Regions from separate parts of the Weizmannia agrestimuris genome, predicted to be linked through region 1. Evidence: predicted binding sites of a transcription regulator. Region 1 holds the regulator's gene; the other holds the start of a gene.

Evidence for each region. Region 1 encodes Rex, which represses fermentation and respiration genes when NADH is low (regulators of the CRP and FNR family bind a similar motif). Its sites were predicted from a motif close to TTGTGAAATATTTCACAA; they were not measured.
Region 2: adhE (bifunctional acetaldehyde-CoA/alcohol dehydrogenase) is a predicted target of Rex. The motif match lies at 2,872-2,889, and genes of this name have one in related genera.

Annotation. Positions count from the first base shown of each region.
Region 1 is NZ_CALPDC010000031.1:23,263-31,296, forward strand. Features, by position in the region: gene NFR98_RS11530 (GtrA family protein) at 1-287, shown strand, start outside; gene groL (chaperonin GroEL) at 741-2,366, opposite strand; gene groES (co-chaperone GroES) at 2,420-2,704, opposite strand; gene NFR98_RS11545 (CPBP family intramembrane glutamic endopeptidase) at 3,073-3,801, shown strand; gene NFR98_RS11550 (YdiK family protein) at 3,801-3,995, shown strand; gene tatC (twin-arginine translocase subunit TatC) at 4,032-4,796, opposite strand; gene NFR98_RS11560 (redox-sensing transcriptional repressor Rex) at 4,947-5,630, opposite strand; gene NFR98_RS11565 (ABC-F family ATP-binding cassette domain-containing protein) at 5,945-7,864, shown strand.
Region 2 is NZ_CALPDC010000003.1:4,655-12,688, forward strand. Features, by position in the region: gene adhE (bifunctional acetaldehyde-CoA/alcohol dehydrogenase) at 195-2,807, opposite strand; gene NFR98_RS02615 (magnesium transporter CorA family protein) at 3,222-4,163, opposite strand; tRNA gene NFR98_RS02620 (tRNA-Lys) at 4,501-4,573, opposite strand; gene panF (sodium/pantothenate symporter) at 4,797-6,251, opposite strand; gene NFR98_RS02630 (YhdT family protein) at 6,248-6,520, opposite strand; gene galU (UTP--glucose-1-phosphate uridylyltransferase GalU) at 6,928-7,815, opposite strand; gene NFR98_RS02640 (NAD(P)H-hydrate dehydratase) at 7,819-8,034, opposite strand, start outside.

The DNA.
Region 1 (8,034 bases):
CTTATCTGGTTGCACAGGCATGTTCTTATACGGCCGGCATGGCAAACAGCTATTTGCTGAACCGGTTTTGGACGTTTCAAGTAAGAAAAAAAGCAACATGGGCTGAAGCTTCACGGTTTATCGCCGTCAATTTAATTGTCTATGCGCTGACTTCCCTTCTGCTTTTCCTCTTTCACGAGCAGTGGGGCTGGCCGCTTTTATACGCGAAGATCATTGCCACACTGGCAGGGATGGCTGTCAATTTTCTTGGCACAAGGCTCTGGGTATTCCGTGAACACGCGGAATAACCGGGCCGGCATCCCTAAAAAAACCGGCTTGCCTTCTTTCTGTCACCTGTTCAGGCCCTTCATTTCGCGCCCACCACGCTTACGTTTGCCGCTTGCCTCACCCGCCATCATTAGCGGCTTATGGGCATAGCCTTCATTCCGCAATCACTTTTCTCAAACACTTCCCTCTATTTTGCAACCATCTTACTTACGGTTTATACGCTTCCCTTCATTTCGCAATCACCCCGTACAGGACTCATGCCGCTTCCCTTCTTTTCGGCTTTTGCCATTTCAACACCCCTGTTCATTTGTAAGCATACACAAAGCGTGTATGAGAAACAGAAAAAAGAGGCTCCCGGTCACTTCCCGGGAGCCTCATTAAAAATGTAACGATCTAAAACATGAACCGAAACATGGAATGGTACAGTTTTGAACGTCTGTAAAAGCCGTTATCCCAGCATTTTCAGGCGCTTATTACATCATGCCGCCCATGCCCATGTCAGGGGCGCCGCCGCCTGCAGGTGCCGGCGGTTCAGGTTTGTCGGCAACAACTGCTTCTGTTGTAAGCAGCATTGCAGCAACAGATGCAGCATTTTGAAGTGCGGAACGGGTTACTTTCGTCGGGTCCACGATACCCGCTTCAATCATGTTGACCCATTCTCCATTGGCGGCATTGTAACCAATGCCGACATCTTCTTTTTTCAGGCGTTCGACAATGACTGAACCTTCAAGGCCGGCATTTTCCGCGATTTGGCGTACAGGTTCTTCTAAAGCGCGTGCAACGATATTGATGCCTGTTTGAACATCGCCTTCTGCTTGAATGGAAGCAACTTTCTTGATGACATTGATCAGCGCCGTGCCACCACCAGCTACAATGCCTTCTTCAACAGCAGCGCGCGTAGAGTTCAAAGCATCTTCAATGCGCAGTTTGCGTTCTTTTAATTCGGTTTCTGTCGCAGCACCGACTTTGATGACCGCTACGCCGCCGGCCAGTTTTGCAAGGCGTTCTTGTAATTTTTCACGGTCAAATTCGGAAGTCGTTTCTTCCAATTGCATGCGGATTTGGTTTACACGTGCGGAAATTGCAGCAGAGTCGCCTGCCCCTTCAACGATTGTCGTTGTTTCTTTTGTAACAACCACTTTTCCGGCACGGCCGAGTTGGTCAATGGTTGCAGATTTCAAATCAAGGCCGAGTTCTTCTGTGATCACTTCGCCGCCTGTCAGGGTTGCAATATCTTCGAGCATCGCTTTGCGGCGGTCACCGAAGCCAGGCGCTTTTACCGCAACGGCATTGAATGTGCCGCGCAGTTTGTTGACAACGAGTGTTGCAAGAGCTTCCCCTTCAACATCTTCCGCAATCAGCAACAACGGTTTGCCTTGTTGGACAACTTGTTCCAGAACAGGCAGGATTTCCTGGATATTGGAAATCTTCTTGTCTGTAATTAAGATGTAAGGGTTATCCAGAACAGCTTCCATTTTGTCGGAATCCGTTACCATGTAAGGCGATGCATAGCCACGGTCGAACTGCATTCCTTCCACAACGTCCAATTCCGTTGAGAAGCCTTTTGATTCTTCAATGGTAATAACGCCATCGTTGCCCACGCGTTCCATTGCTTCAGCGATCAATTCGCCGACTTCTTCGTCAGCAGAGGAAATTGCAGCAACTTGGGCGATGGAAGCTTTGCCTTCGATTGGTTTCGAAATGGCTTTTAATTCTTCGACAGCAGCCGCAACTGCTTTTTCAATCCCTTTGCGGATGCCAACCGGGTTTGCACCTGCTGTTACGTTTTTCAGGCCTTCACGGATCATTGCCTGTGCCAGAACAGTTGCAGTGGTTGTACCGTCACCAGCTACATCGTTCGTTTTGCTGGCCACTTCGGAGACAAGTTTGGCACCCATGTTTTCAAACGCGTCTTCGAGTTCAATTTCTTTTGCGATCGTGACACCGTCATTTGTGATCAGCGGAGAACCGAATTTCTTTTCCAGAACGACGTTACGTCCTTTCGGGCCCAATGTCACTTTTACAGCATCTGCCAGTTTATCCACACCACGAAGCATACCGCGGCGGGCTTCTTCGCCGAATTTAATTTCTTTTGCCATTTATAAAACCTCCTCATGTCATATCGTTATTTCTATGTTTCAACAAGCCAGGCTTATTCCACAACCGCCAGAATATCGCTTTCACGAAGGATTAAGTATTCTTTTCCGTCATATTTCACTTCAGTGCCGGCATATTTCGAGAAGATGATGCGGTCGCCTACTGCTACATCGATGGCAACACGTTCACCGTTATCAAGGGTACGCCCGGAACCGACAGCCACAACTTTGCCTTCCTGTGGCTTTTCTTTTGCCGTGTCAGGCAGGACAATACCGCTTGCTGTTTTTTCTTCCGATTCAACTAATTCAATGACAACGCGATCACCCAGTGGTTTTAACACGTGAAACAACCTCCTTAATTCGTATTATGTAAAATTTTGTCCATTATTAGCACTCGCATAAGTTGAGTGCTAACACATTTATTATAATAAATAATTCCTTGCTTTTTTGCAAGTCTCTCATCCAACTTTTTTTATTTTTTTCGGGCCCTGCATCCTTTAAAGAGCCCCGTCAAAGGATGCCGGTTGCGCGCCTCCATTTCAGCCGCTTGCCCTTTTATAAGTATGCTTGATCACCATCCGGATATGCAACTGAAAAGGCTGGCTCTGCGCACGGCATTTGAACCCCGCCCGGTTCAATAGTACAATGAACATATTGGACGAATTTGCGATCCTTTAAACTTTGAACTGGCAAGAAAGGAAAAGAACGCGTGAAAAAAGAGTATGTGTATATTCTCGTGACGTACATCCTTATGCTGCTGTCCGGCGCCGTCGGGTATCCGTTGCTCTACTATGCCGGGGTGAACGTTTTCCACGAACCGGCAGACAGCATGCGGACATTGACGCCCCCGCTTTGGACCGTCATCAGCTTTATCATCGGGCTGATCATCGTCCTGTACTTTTTAAGAAAAGCCGCAAAGAAAGAAACAGACCGGACTGAACCGCTTCCGGCCGCGCCATCCGCCATATGGGCAATAGGCGGCGTCTTTCTTTGTTTCTTTGCCCAGACTGCAGCCGCGATCATTGAATCATTATTCGGTGCCCCGGCTGCCTCCAACAATACGCAGCAAATCATGGCGCTGATTGAAAGATTTCCGCTCGTCATCCTCATCAGCTCGATCGCAGGGCCGATTCTCGAGGAAATCGTTTTTCGGAAAATCATTTTCGGCACGCTGCGCAGGCGCTTTTCATTCCTTTTATCCGGTATTGTCAGCTCGGTTATTTTCGGACTCGCGCATACCGAACCGAGCCACTTGTTTTTATATTCCCTTTTAGGGCTGACGCTCGCTTATTTATACGAGAAAACAAACCGGATCACCGTTTCCATGTTTGCGCATGTTTCCATGAACACGATTGTGGTCGTGAGGCTGCTTTTGCACCCGTCCGTTCTGCAGACATCCGTACATGAAATTTACAGCTCAATTGGAGGACTTCTATAATGAGACCACTTTTTTCAGGGATTGTAAACTGCCTGCTCGGGGCTTTGTTCACTTATTTTGCCATTCAGCAGGTACAAGTGGGCGGCTGGGGCTTTTTTTCTTATTTACTGCTGTTGATTGCAACATTGGATCTGGGTTCCGGCATCAGGCTGATCTTTCTCCATTTCAAGCTGAAAAACTCAGTGAAAAAATAAAAGCCGTTTTCCGGCTCCGTCCGGAAAACGGCTTTCTTATTCAGAAGCAATCGTCTGTTCATCCATTGGCATTTCTTTTGCCGCTTTTTTGGCATTGCGGTACGCCATTTTCGAAATCAGTGTGCTTGCTTCATACAGCAAAACGAGTGGAACAAAGGTAATCAGCTGCGAAAACACGTCCGGCGGGGTGATGATGCCGGCAGCTGCAATCAAAGCAAGATACGCATATTTTCTTACCTTTTTCAACAGTCTCGGCGTAATGATGCCAAGCCGGGTCAGAAACAGGACCACGACCGGCATTTGGAACACAAAGCCAAACGGAAGCGTGATCTCTAGCAGAAACTGAATATACTCCCGGATCCCGATCACCGCACGAATGCCCATTTCATTTGACAAGCCCATCATAAACTTCACCATCAGCGGACAAAGCACGAAATAGGAAAAAGAAACGCCGGCTATAAAAAGCAAGATGGAAACAGGAATGTAACTTAATGTCAGTTTCTTTTCTTTCTCATACAGCCCCGGGCTTATAAACGCCCAAAGCTGGTACAAAATCACCGGCAGGGTCAATAGGCATGCGATCACAACCGAAACTTCCATAAAAACCTTAATAGGATCGGTTACCCTGAAGGCATTCATCGTGAACATGCCGGCATTTTTGGCATGCTGCAAATAACGTATAACAGGTTTTGCGGTAAAAAAGCCAACAACCAGGGCAAACAGAAAGAAAATGAGAACGGTAATTAACCGCTTTCTCAATTCCTGGATGTGTCCGGTAACCGGCATTTTTTTCGTATTCATCGCCGTTCCCCTTTAAGTGCCGGCGTTGAATCCGCCCTTTTCCCTTTGCACGCCACAGCCAAATCCGGCCATTGCCATTTGCGCCTGCATTCCGTTTTCAATCGGGCCACCCCCTGTACCCACTATGATAACGGAAAAAAAGCTTTTTGGCTATGGCTTCGCAACCGGCTCTTTTGTTTCTTTCAAATTTTCTTCATCATTTGAATAATGTTTTAAAAAATAGATCAGTGCCTGTAGTTCCACGGCCAGGTCAATATGATGGACGCGGATATCCGGCGGCACGTTCAGCCGGGCAGGTGTAAAGTTTAAAACGCCTTTTACATTTGTACTGGCAAGCTCGTCTGTCACTGCCTGGGCACTGGAAGCGGGGACCGTCAAAATCACAACCGTCACATCTTCCGCGCAAAGCCGTTCTCTTAATTCGTCCATGCTGTAAACAGGCACATTGCCAACATGGCTCCCCACCTTCCCGGGGTCATTGTCAAATGCCATCACAATCCGTGCGCTGTTATTCTTCGAAAAATTGTAATTCAAAAGGGCTGTACCGAGGTTCCCAACGCCAACCAGCGCTACATCTGTGATCTCATCCTGGTTCAGCGTCTTGCCGAAAAAAGACAATAAATATTTTACATTATAACCATAACCTTTTTTTCCAAGTGCCCCGAAGTAGGAAAAATCCCTGCGTATCGTAGCGGAGTCGACTTTCACCGCTTCACTCAGTTCCGCCGAGGATACCCTTTGCTTGCCAAGTGTATATAAATTTCTCAGGTACCGGTAATATAATGGAAGCCGTTTTGCAGTGGCTTGCGGTATTTTTACTGATTCATCCTTCATGTGAAATCCCCCAAGTTGAAAGCTTAAGTTTTTTGTGCTGTTGGTTCCAATCGTGCGTCCATTCCAGAATGGCAGCGCTGCCATTCTTCATTATAATATTACTCCTATCTGAGCAAAGAAAAAATATGTTTTAAAAAAATGCCTGCATGCGTCTTTTTCTCTCTCCAACTATGTTAAATATATCACAAGTAAGCATTTTTTTCATGGGTTTTTACGAATTTATGTGAAAAGTTTTTTGACAAATTCCGATCACGCCGGTTGAGTTGCAGTTCGCCTTCCTGTACACTTACAATGGTATAGAGGTGAACATAAAGATGATGTTGCTGCAAGTTCAACAAGTCACAAAATATTATGGCGCTGAACTTATTTTATCGGATATAAAATTAGAAATTCAAACAAAAGACCGGATTGCCTTGGTCGGGAGAAACGGGGCCGGCAAATCGACCCTCCTGAAAATCATCGCCGGCCAGCTTTCTTATGATGAAGGTTCCATCATTATGCCGAATGGTGTCGAAATCGGTTATCTCGCCCAAAATACCGGACTCGAATCGGATCTGTCCATTTGGGACGAAATGATGTCGGTTTTTAAAAATTTGCTGGATATGGAAAAACAGCTTCGCGAATACGAACAAAAAATGGCCGACCCTAAGATTTATAACCGCCCGGCGGAGTATGAAAAAGTGCTGCATGCTTATGATACTTTGCAGACACGTTTTAAAGATGAAGGCGGATATCAGATCGAAGCGGATATCCGGTCCGTTCTGCATGGCTTCCGTTTTGACCAGTACGACTACAACACCCCGATCCGGACATTAAGCGGCGGGCAAAAAACACGCCTTGCATTGGCGAAATTGCTGCTCACAAAGCCGGACATCCTCATTTTGGATGAGCCGACAAACCATCTCGATATCGAAACGCTCACCTGGCTGGAGCAATATTTACAAGGCTATGAAGGCGCCATTCTGATCGTGTCCCATGACCGTTATTTTCTGGATAAAGTCGTCAACCAGGTCTATGAAATTTCAAGGCATTCCATTAAAAAATACCACGGCAACTACAGCCGGTATCTGGAACAAAAGGCCGCCCAGTACGAGCGAGAGGTCAAACAATATGAAAAGCAGCAGGAAGAAGTTGCGAAATTGCAGGCATTCATCCAAAAAAACATTGCCCGTGCCACCACGACAAAGCGGGCGCAAAGTAGGAGGAAACAACTGGAAAAAATGGAATTGATGGACAAGCCGCTTGGCGATGAAAAATCTGCCCGGTTTTCGTTTGAAATTGCCAAACAAAGCGGGAACGAAGTCCTTCATGTCCGGGATGCTGCCATCGGCTACGACGGGGAGCCGGTTGCCAAAAACATCCATCTTTCAGTCAAAAAACAAGACAGTGTTGCCCTTGTCGGCCCGAACGGCATCGGCAAGTCAACGCTTTTGAAATCGATTATCCGGAGAATCCCGCTGATATCCGGCACGATCGAATATGGCTCCAACGTTATGACCGGCTATTACGATCAAGAACTGGCCGACTTATCTTCCAATAAAACGGTCCTCCGGGAATTATGGGATACATACCCGCTGAAAACAGAAAAAGAAATCCGCACGGCACTCGGGAATTTTCTTTTTTCCGGCGATGACGTTTTAAAAACCGTCTCATCCTTAAGCGGCGGCGAAAAAGCCCGGCTTGCCCTCGCCAAATTGATGCTGGAAAAGGCGAACTTTCTAATTTTAGATGAACCGACAAACCACCTTGATTTGGACAGTAAAGAAGTACTGGAAAATGCGCTCATCGATTACCCGGGAACGATTTTGTTCATTTCCCACGACCGCTATTTCATTAACCGGATTGCCACAAAAGTGGTGGAGCTCTCGCCGGAGGGAACCCGTGAATTTCTCGGCGACTATGATTATTATGTGCAAAAAAAAGAAGAAATGCTGGAAATTGCACGCCTGGAAAACACGAAACAAGAAAAGGTTAAAGCGGAACAGCCGGCGAAAAACAACTACCGGCAGGATAAAGAAGCAAAAAAACGCGAGCGGCAAAAAAAGCGGAGGATTGAAGAAATTGAAACAAGAATTGAAACGTTGGAAACAGAAATTCATGACCGGGAAGAAAAAATGGCCGACCCGGAAATCTTTCAGGACCATATTAAAATCCGCGAGCTGACAGAAGAACTGGAGCAACGGAAATTGGAGCTGGACGCGCTGATGGAAGAATGGGCAGAACTGGCGGAGTAATGTTTGGACCTGTGTGGAAATTTTCTGCACAGGTTTTTATTTTGGCATCTCGCGCCATGCACAGATTTATGCACAGGCGGTATATTGATTTCTTGCTTTCCAAAACGTTTTTCCACAAAATCCACAATTATCAACAGATTTATCCACAATACCCACAACCTGTCCGGAAA
Region 2 (8,034 bases), on a different contig from region 1:
TTACCTTAAAAACCCGTCTAAGTGAAGTGATCGCCAAAATTCTGGCTATTTCCTTCACTTAGACGGGCTCTATGTTAACGGATCAACAATTTTTAAATTGCTTCTTTTTCATAGACACGGGCTACATGAGCGTTTTCGCCAAAACCTCTTCGGTTCCCTTCACGTAAAGTGCGCCTCTTCCAAAATGAAAGCCATTATTTTGCTTCAACGCCTTCAAAAGCTTTGCGTAAAATGTCTTCCAATTCGCTGACAAGCGGCAATTTAGGGTTTGCAGGTGTGCATTGGTCTTCAAATGCGCGGTCTGCAATAATGGCAACCCGTTTTTCAAAGTCCGCCCGGTTCACGCCGGCTGCTTTTAGGCTAAGCGGAATATTGAACAGTTTGCACATCCGGATGATTTCCTGGCAAAGGCTTTCGACACCTTCTTCTGTCGTGCTTGCCGGAAGACCAAGTACGCGCGCGATTTCCGCGTAGCGTTGATCCGCAATAAAATGTTCGTATTTCGGGAATGCCGCAAATTTTTTCGGCTTTTGCGCGTTATAGCGGATGACATGCGGCAACAGAATCGCGTTAGCCCGGCCGTGCGGAATATGGAATTCAGCGCCGATTTTATGGGCAAGTGAATGGTTGATGCCAAGGAATGCATTCGAGAACGCCATCCCTGCCAAAGTCGATGCATTGTGCATTTTTTCGCGTGCCAGTGCATCATTGCCATTTGCGTATGCTTTCGGCAAGTATTCGTGAACAAGCTGGATGGCCTTAATTGCCAGGCCGTCCGTATAGTCGTTGGCCATGTTGGATACATAGGCTTCAATCGCATGGGTCAAAACGTCCATCCCGGTATCGGCTGTTACGGATTTCGGAACGGTCATAACAAACTGCGGGTCAATGATCGCAACATCCGGTGTCAGTTCATAGTCTGCGAGCGGATATTTTGTGTTGTTCTTTTTATCCGAAATGACGGCGAAAGAAGTCACTTCAGAACCGGTGCCCGATGTGGTCGGAATGCAGACCAGCTGCGCTTTTTCACCCAGTTTCGGGAATTTGGCAACCCGTTTCCGGATGTCCATAAATTTTTGCTTCAATTCGTTGAAATCAACTTCCGGATGCTCATAGAACAGCCACATGCCTTTTGCAGCATCCATCGCCGACCCGCCGCCAAGCGCGATAATGACATCCGGCTGGAAGCTTGCCATAGCTGCGGCACCTTTCCGAACCGTTTCAATAGACGGATCCGGTTCGACTTCTGAGAAAATTTCACAGTGCACATAGTCCGGGCGTTTCCGCAAGTAATACAGTACTTTCTCAACGAATCCAAGCCTGACCATATCCGGATCGGTGACAATAAAGGCACTTGAGATATCCGGCATTTTTTCCAGGTATTGGACCGAGTTCTTTTCAAAATACACGCGCGGTGGAATTTTAAACCATTGCATATTGACTCTCCGTTTCGCCATTGTTTTTACATTGTAAAGATTGATGACACCGACGTTTGTGGACACCGAGTTGCCGCCAAACGTGCCGCAGCCGAGTGTCAAAGAAGGCATGTAGGCATTGTAAATGTCGCCGATTGCCCCTTGCGAAGACGGGGAGTTGACAATGATCCGGCCGGCTTTCATTTTTAAGCCGTATTGTTCAATGACTTCATCGTTTGTCGAATGGATCACAGCCGAGTGACCAAGTCCGCCGAATTCGAGCATGGCTTCTGCAAATTCGAAACCTTGTTTTGTGCTGTTGGCTTTGTAACAGGCCAAAACCGGGCTTAATTTTTCTCTGGAAAGCGGGTAGTCCGGGCCGACACCTGTAAGTTCGGCGATTAAAATTTTGGTATCTTCCGGAACATTTACGCCTGCCATTTTCGCAATTTCATAGGCCGGTTTGCCGACAATGGCGCTGTTGACGGATTGCGTCTTTTCATTGATGACGGTTTTCTCAACCTTTTTCTTCTCCGCTTCATTCAGGAAGTAGCATTGATTTGCAATCAATTCGTTTTTCACATTGTCATAAATTTCTTTGTCGATGATGACAGCCTGTTCCGACGCACAGATCATGCCGTTGTCAAACGTTTTGGACAAAATCAAATCATTGACGGCGCGTTTGATATCAGCAGATTTTTCAATATAGCAAGGGACGTTTCCCGGCCCGACGCCAAGCGCAGGTTTCCCGCTCGAATATGCGGACTTTACCATGCCGGAACCGCCCGTTGCAAGAATCAGTGAAATACCCGAATGGTTCATCAATTGCTGTGTCGCTTCAATGGCCGGTTTTTCGATCCATTGGATGCAGTTTTCCGGGGCGCCGGCTTTCACAGCAGCGTCAAGCATCACTTTTGCGGCATGGCTGCTGCATTTTTGTGCGGACGGATGGAACGCGAAAATAATTGGGTTGCGTGTTTTAATGGCAATTAATGCTTTAAACATCGTGGTTGATGTCGGATTTGTTACAGGAGTGACCCCGGCAATAACGCCGACCGGTTCCGCAAATTTAACAATCCCTTCATTATTGTTTTCGTCAATGATGCCGACTGTTTTGTTATATTTAATGTTGTGATAGATGTATTCTGTTGCAAACAAGTTTTTTGTCATTTTGTCTTCATATACGCCGCGCCCTGTTTCTTCCACGGCCATTTTGGCGAGCACCATATGCTGTTCCAACCCGGCAAGTGCCATTTGTTTTACGATATTGTCCACTTGCGCCTGATCCAGTTCCATAAATTCATGCAGTGCTTTTTGCCCTTTTGCGACGAGGGAATCGACCATTTCCGTGATTTGCGCAGATTTGCCAACAACTTTTTCATCGATTGCCATGTTCGTGGCCCCCATTCTAAATGTTTTTGTGAATAATTTCACATGATAGACTAAAAAATATAATTTGTGAAGTATTTCACATGATTTTCTGCCGTTTTACATTTGTTTCTTTTCTTTATGGCTTTATTATAGGCGATTTCACATGCTATGGCTGTGTCAGATTGGTGACAAATGAATAAATCATTTATAAACTTTTTTCTTTAAAATATTGCTTTCCAGCTATGATTTAATTAAAATAAGTTTTTTCCGCCTTTTTACATTGTAAGTGCTTACATTTTATATTTGAATATTTATGCAAAATTCCGTATAGAAATTGCCGTAAAAAAAACCGCTTCTCGCTTGTGAAACCTGCACATTCACAAGGTAGAAACGGAAAAGGAGATGAATTTTATGCAAATCCATCTCCCAGGTGTGTTAGAAATATCTTTTTTTCCAAAAAATAAGGGCTGTAACACTGGAAAGAACCAGAGAGGCCAAAAACGCCAGCCAAAACCCATGGGGGCTTGATTGCCATGGCAGGCCGTGAAGATTCATTCCGAAAAAGCTGGATACCATCGTTGGCAGGGAAAGGATAATCGTGACCGTCGTCAAAAATTTCATCACGCCGTTCACGTTATTGGAAATGACAGAAGCATAGGCATCCATCATGCCGCTTAAAATATTGCTGTGCACTTCACACATTTCGATTGCCTGTTTGACTTCAATCATGACGTCATCCAGTAAGTCCATGTCATCTTCATATACTTTTAGAAAATGCTGCCGTGTCATTTTTTCCAAGACGATTTTATTGGCTTTTAATGAGGTAGTGAAATACACGAGCGTTTTTTCAAGGCTCAACAGTTCGAACAGTTCCTCGTTTCGCATCGATTCGTGCAATTCGCGTTCGATCAAGCTTGATCTGCGGTCGATATATTTTAAATAGTTCAAATAATAGCTTGCAACTTCATACAGAATTTGAAGGGTAAATCTGGTTTTCATGTAGGTGTAAAACCCGCGCACCCGTCTGTGGATAAATTTTCCGATAATCGGATTGTCCTCTAGGCAGACCGTGATGAAATAAAAAGGCGTGACGATAATCCCGAGCGGAATCGTATCATACAGCGCGGAGTCCACATCGTCCTTTACCTTAACCGGAAGGCCGACAATGATTAAAATATCATCGTCTTCTTTTTCAATACGGGAGCGTTCATCGACATCCAGCGGGTCTTTAATAAAATCGATCGGTATATTCGTTTGTTGGACAACCTGGTTGATTTCTTCTTCTGTCGGGTTCACCAGGTTCACCCAGCATCCTTTTGACAAAATTTCTGTTTCCTTCAGTTTGCCGTTTTCGTCCGTTAAATACATATTTAACATGCAGGCACCTCCTCTTCTCTTTTGAGGAAGCTCAAGCATACTTTACTCTTCCAGAGACTGATAACGTGTAGGATTGGTCGAGGCCAGTATGAAGACTTCCTCTTGCTTATGTTTCATGCACGACCTCGGATGCGCGTCAGAATCCATCAGTTATCATCTCCTTTTTTTCTTCGATTCATAAATAGCTGCGAAACCTGCAACCATTTTATTATACCACAATATAGTATGCCTGAATATGTCCGCTTGTTATTTTTTAGCCGGATTATCCGCACAAAAAACTTACATAAAAATAAAAAAGCAATATAATGGCACATTTGTGCATCATATTGCTTCGTGATGGGACATGAGGGGCTCGAACCCACGACCCGCTGATTAAGAGTCAGCTGCTCTTCCAACTGAGCTAATGTCCCGCAGATGACAATCATTATATTATCACAAATCCGGGAAAGATGCAACGAAAAATTTTTTTAGATCCGGGCCGGGCAGATGATTCGTCCCGGCCCGATTGATTCTTATTTTGCAGCTTTTTCCGGACATCGCACATTTTTAGCTAAAAATTTCAATTTGAGGCGCCTGTTTACTCGGCCCCGATAAGTCATAATGACGCGTGTCGATTGAACCGGTACTTTTACTTTATGCCCCATCGCGTTCAGCCCGAATGGCAGCTCTCTTGCGCCCGAAGAGAAGGCTCGCCGCGATAAACCCGGCGCAGGAAATAAGGACCGGCAGCACCACTGTATGCAATCCGAACGGGTTTGGATGCAAGCGGTCCAGCAGAATGTACGAGCCCATGCCGAGTATCATAGAACAAACCGCGCCGTACTTGTTTCCTTTATTCCAGTACAAGCCGAAAATCACCGGCCATATAAAAACGGATTCCAGGCCGCCAAAGGAAAACAAGTTGAGCCATATGATCAATTTCGGCGGGCTGAGCGACAACAGCACGACAATGACGGCAATCGCTGCGGTCACGCTGAAACTTGCCGCTTTCATCTGTTTTTCGGATGCGTTCGGTTTCACATAATTCAAATAAAGGTCTTTGACAAGCGCGGAACCGACGAGAATGAGGAGCGCATCAACGGTAGACATAATTGCGGCCATCGGAGCAGCAAGCACGATACCGGCCGGCACAGGCGGCAGCACTTTCATCGTTAACAGCGGCATTACCGTATCGGGCACTTTCACACCCGGTATGACAGCACGTGCCATCACGCCAATAAAATGCATGCCGAACATAATAAACCCAATGACAATGGTACCGATGATGATCGCCCTGTGCATCGCCCGGGAATCTTTGTAGGACATCGCACGGACCGTAATTTGCGGCAGGCCGACGACACCAATCCCGACCAAAATCCAAAACGACGACACATAGGCAGGGCTCAGGCTGTGCCCGTGTCCGAACGGCGTAATCAGATCCGGGTCCTCTGCAGCAAGTTTGTGCATAATCGGTTCCATCCCGCCGCCCGCTTTAATGGTTGCCACCAGTAAAATAAGCGTGCCGAGAAACATGACCGTGCCCTGGACTGCATCTGTCACCGCCACTGCGCGAAATCCCCCGACTACGACAAACAGCGTAACAGAAGCGGCAAAAATTAGGAGCGACGCCGTATACGACAATCCGGTCAGCGATTCAACAAGGCGCGCACCGCCGATCCACTGTGCCGTCATCGATGAAAACAGAAAAATAATAATGCTTGCTGCCGCCAAAATGACGACGGCATCACTTTGATAACGGCTTTTTAAAAAGTCAATCAGCGTCACCGCCTCATATTTGCGTGCCATAATCGCAAATTTTTTCCCGAGCACCATCAGGACAAAATAGCCGGTTGAAAGCTGTGCCATAGAAAGAAGCACCCAGCCAAGCCCCTGTGTGTACGCCACACCCGGCCCGCCGATAAAGCTGCTGGCGCTCCCGTATGTCGCCACCATCGTCATCGCGAGGATAAAACCGCCGAGCTGCCGTTTTCCGAGAAAATATTCCTGTACAAAAGATTGCGTTTTGATCACGTATTGATTGGCCCAAAAACCAACGGCAAAAATAATGAGCAAAAAAATGAGCAGTGGTGCCAATACCGGCCAGTTCATGGCTTGTCCCCCTCTTCATCATCGAAAGGGATATCCTTAAAAAAGAACTTCACAATGAAGATGACAAGCGCCGTCACGACAATATACCCGGCAATACAGCTGTAAAAAAACCATGATGGCATACCAAATATATAATGATACTGTTTGGCCGGCCGTGAACCGAGGCCGTAAGCAAAACCATACCACCAGAGAAAATTGAACAGCACAAGCCCGACGCCGATCCATGCTTCCTTATGCGCCTGTTTAAATCTTTGGTCACCTTTTTTCAAAATGTGCCATCCCTTCCTTACTTTTGCTACTATCTTACATCTTTTTCATCCGGCCGTGTGATTTTCACCATGAATCAGGTTTGTTTTGCATAAAAGCACTGGAACTTGCAAAATAAGCCGAACGAAACTGGATTCCTTTTCATGGTTGCCAGAAACAACCTCTCTTCTGATCGTCATTGATTTTGACGCGAAAAACTTCATTTCATTCTATATAAGTTGAGCTTAAGTTACATCAAGCCCGAGCGCCAATTTGCACGATGACGATTTTTTACAGCAGGCAACAAAAGCTGCGATATTTTAGCTGGAACTTCGGGTTGTATCCCGATCCCCATCGCACAGCCCGATAAAAAACGCCTGCGTTCGCATATTTCGCGAAACAGGCGTTTTTACCGGCAGACCTGCAAGTTTCAGATCTGATGGTTTTGAATTCTCCATTGCAAATCTTCCAAATACCGGAGCAAATCATCGCGCAGATCTTCCCGGGAAAGCGCCATTTCAATCGTCGATTTGATAAACCCGAATTTTTCGCCGACGTCGTAGCGTTTCCCTTCATAAGCATAGGCATACACTTTTTGGATTTCATTCAATTGTTCAATGGCATCGGTCAGCTGGATTTCACCGCCTGATCCCGTCTTCTGCAATGAAAGGAAATCAAAAATCTCCGGTGTTAAAATATACCGCCCGATAATGGCGACATTTGACGGCGCTTCCTCCACTTTCGGCTTTTCTACAAAGCCTTTCACATCATAAATTCTTCCCTTTTGATCGAGCGGGTCAATAATCCCGTAACGGTTTGTTTCCTCACGCGCGACTTCCATGACGGCAATCACGCTGGAATGGACCTGTTCATAAACATCGATCATTTGTTTCAGGCAAGGCGGTTCAGCTTGGATAATATCATCGCCAAGGAGCACGGCGAACGGCTCATTCCCGATAAATTTGCGCGCACACCAAATCGCGTGGCCCAGTCCTTTCGGTTCCTTTTGCCGGATATAATGGATATCCACTTCTGCAGGCTGGCGCACTTTTTCAAGCAGATCAAATTTTTTCTTTGCGATCAAATTGTCCTCAAGCTCAAATGCGTGGTCAAAATGGTCTTCAATCGCCCGTTTCCCTTTCCCGGTTACGATGATGATATCTTCAATGCCGGAATCAATGGCCTCTTCCACAATATATTGGATTGTCGGCTTATCGACAATCGGCAGCATTTCTTTCGGCATTGCCTTCGTCGCCGGCAGGAAACGTGTTCCAAGCCCCGCTGCCGGGATAATCGCCTTCTTGATTTTTTGCATCATTTGTCACCTCTTTATAAAACGGTCACCGTTTCCTAAACCCGGCGCTTTCCCTGCATCTTTTGCGGCCGTTTCCAATTGGTGCATCACTTTGGGAAGCAGCCGGGAAAATTCATGGGCAGTGAGTGTAGCGGACCCGTTTTCCCGGATCCACAAGTCTGCGCATGCCCCGTGAATATAAACGGCATTGGCAACCGCTTCCTTGATATTAGCATACGTGCA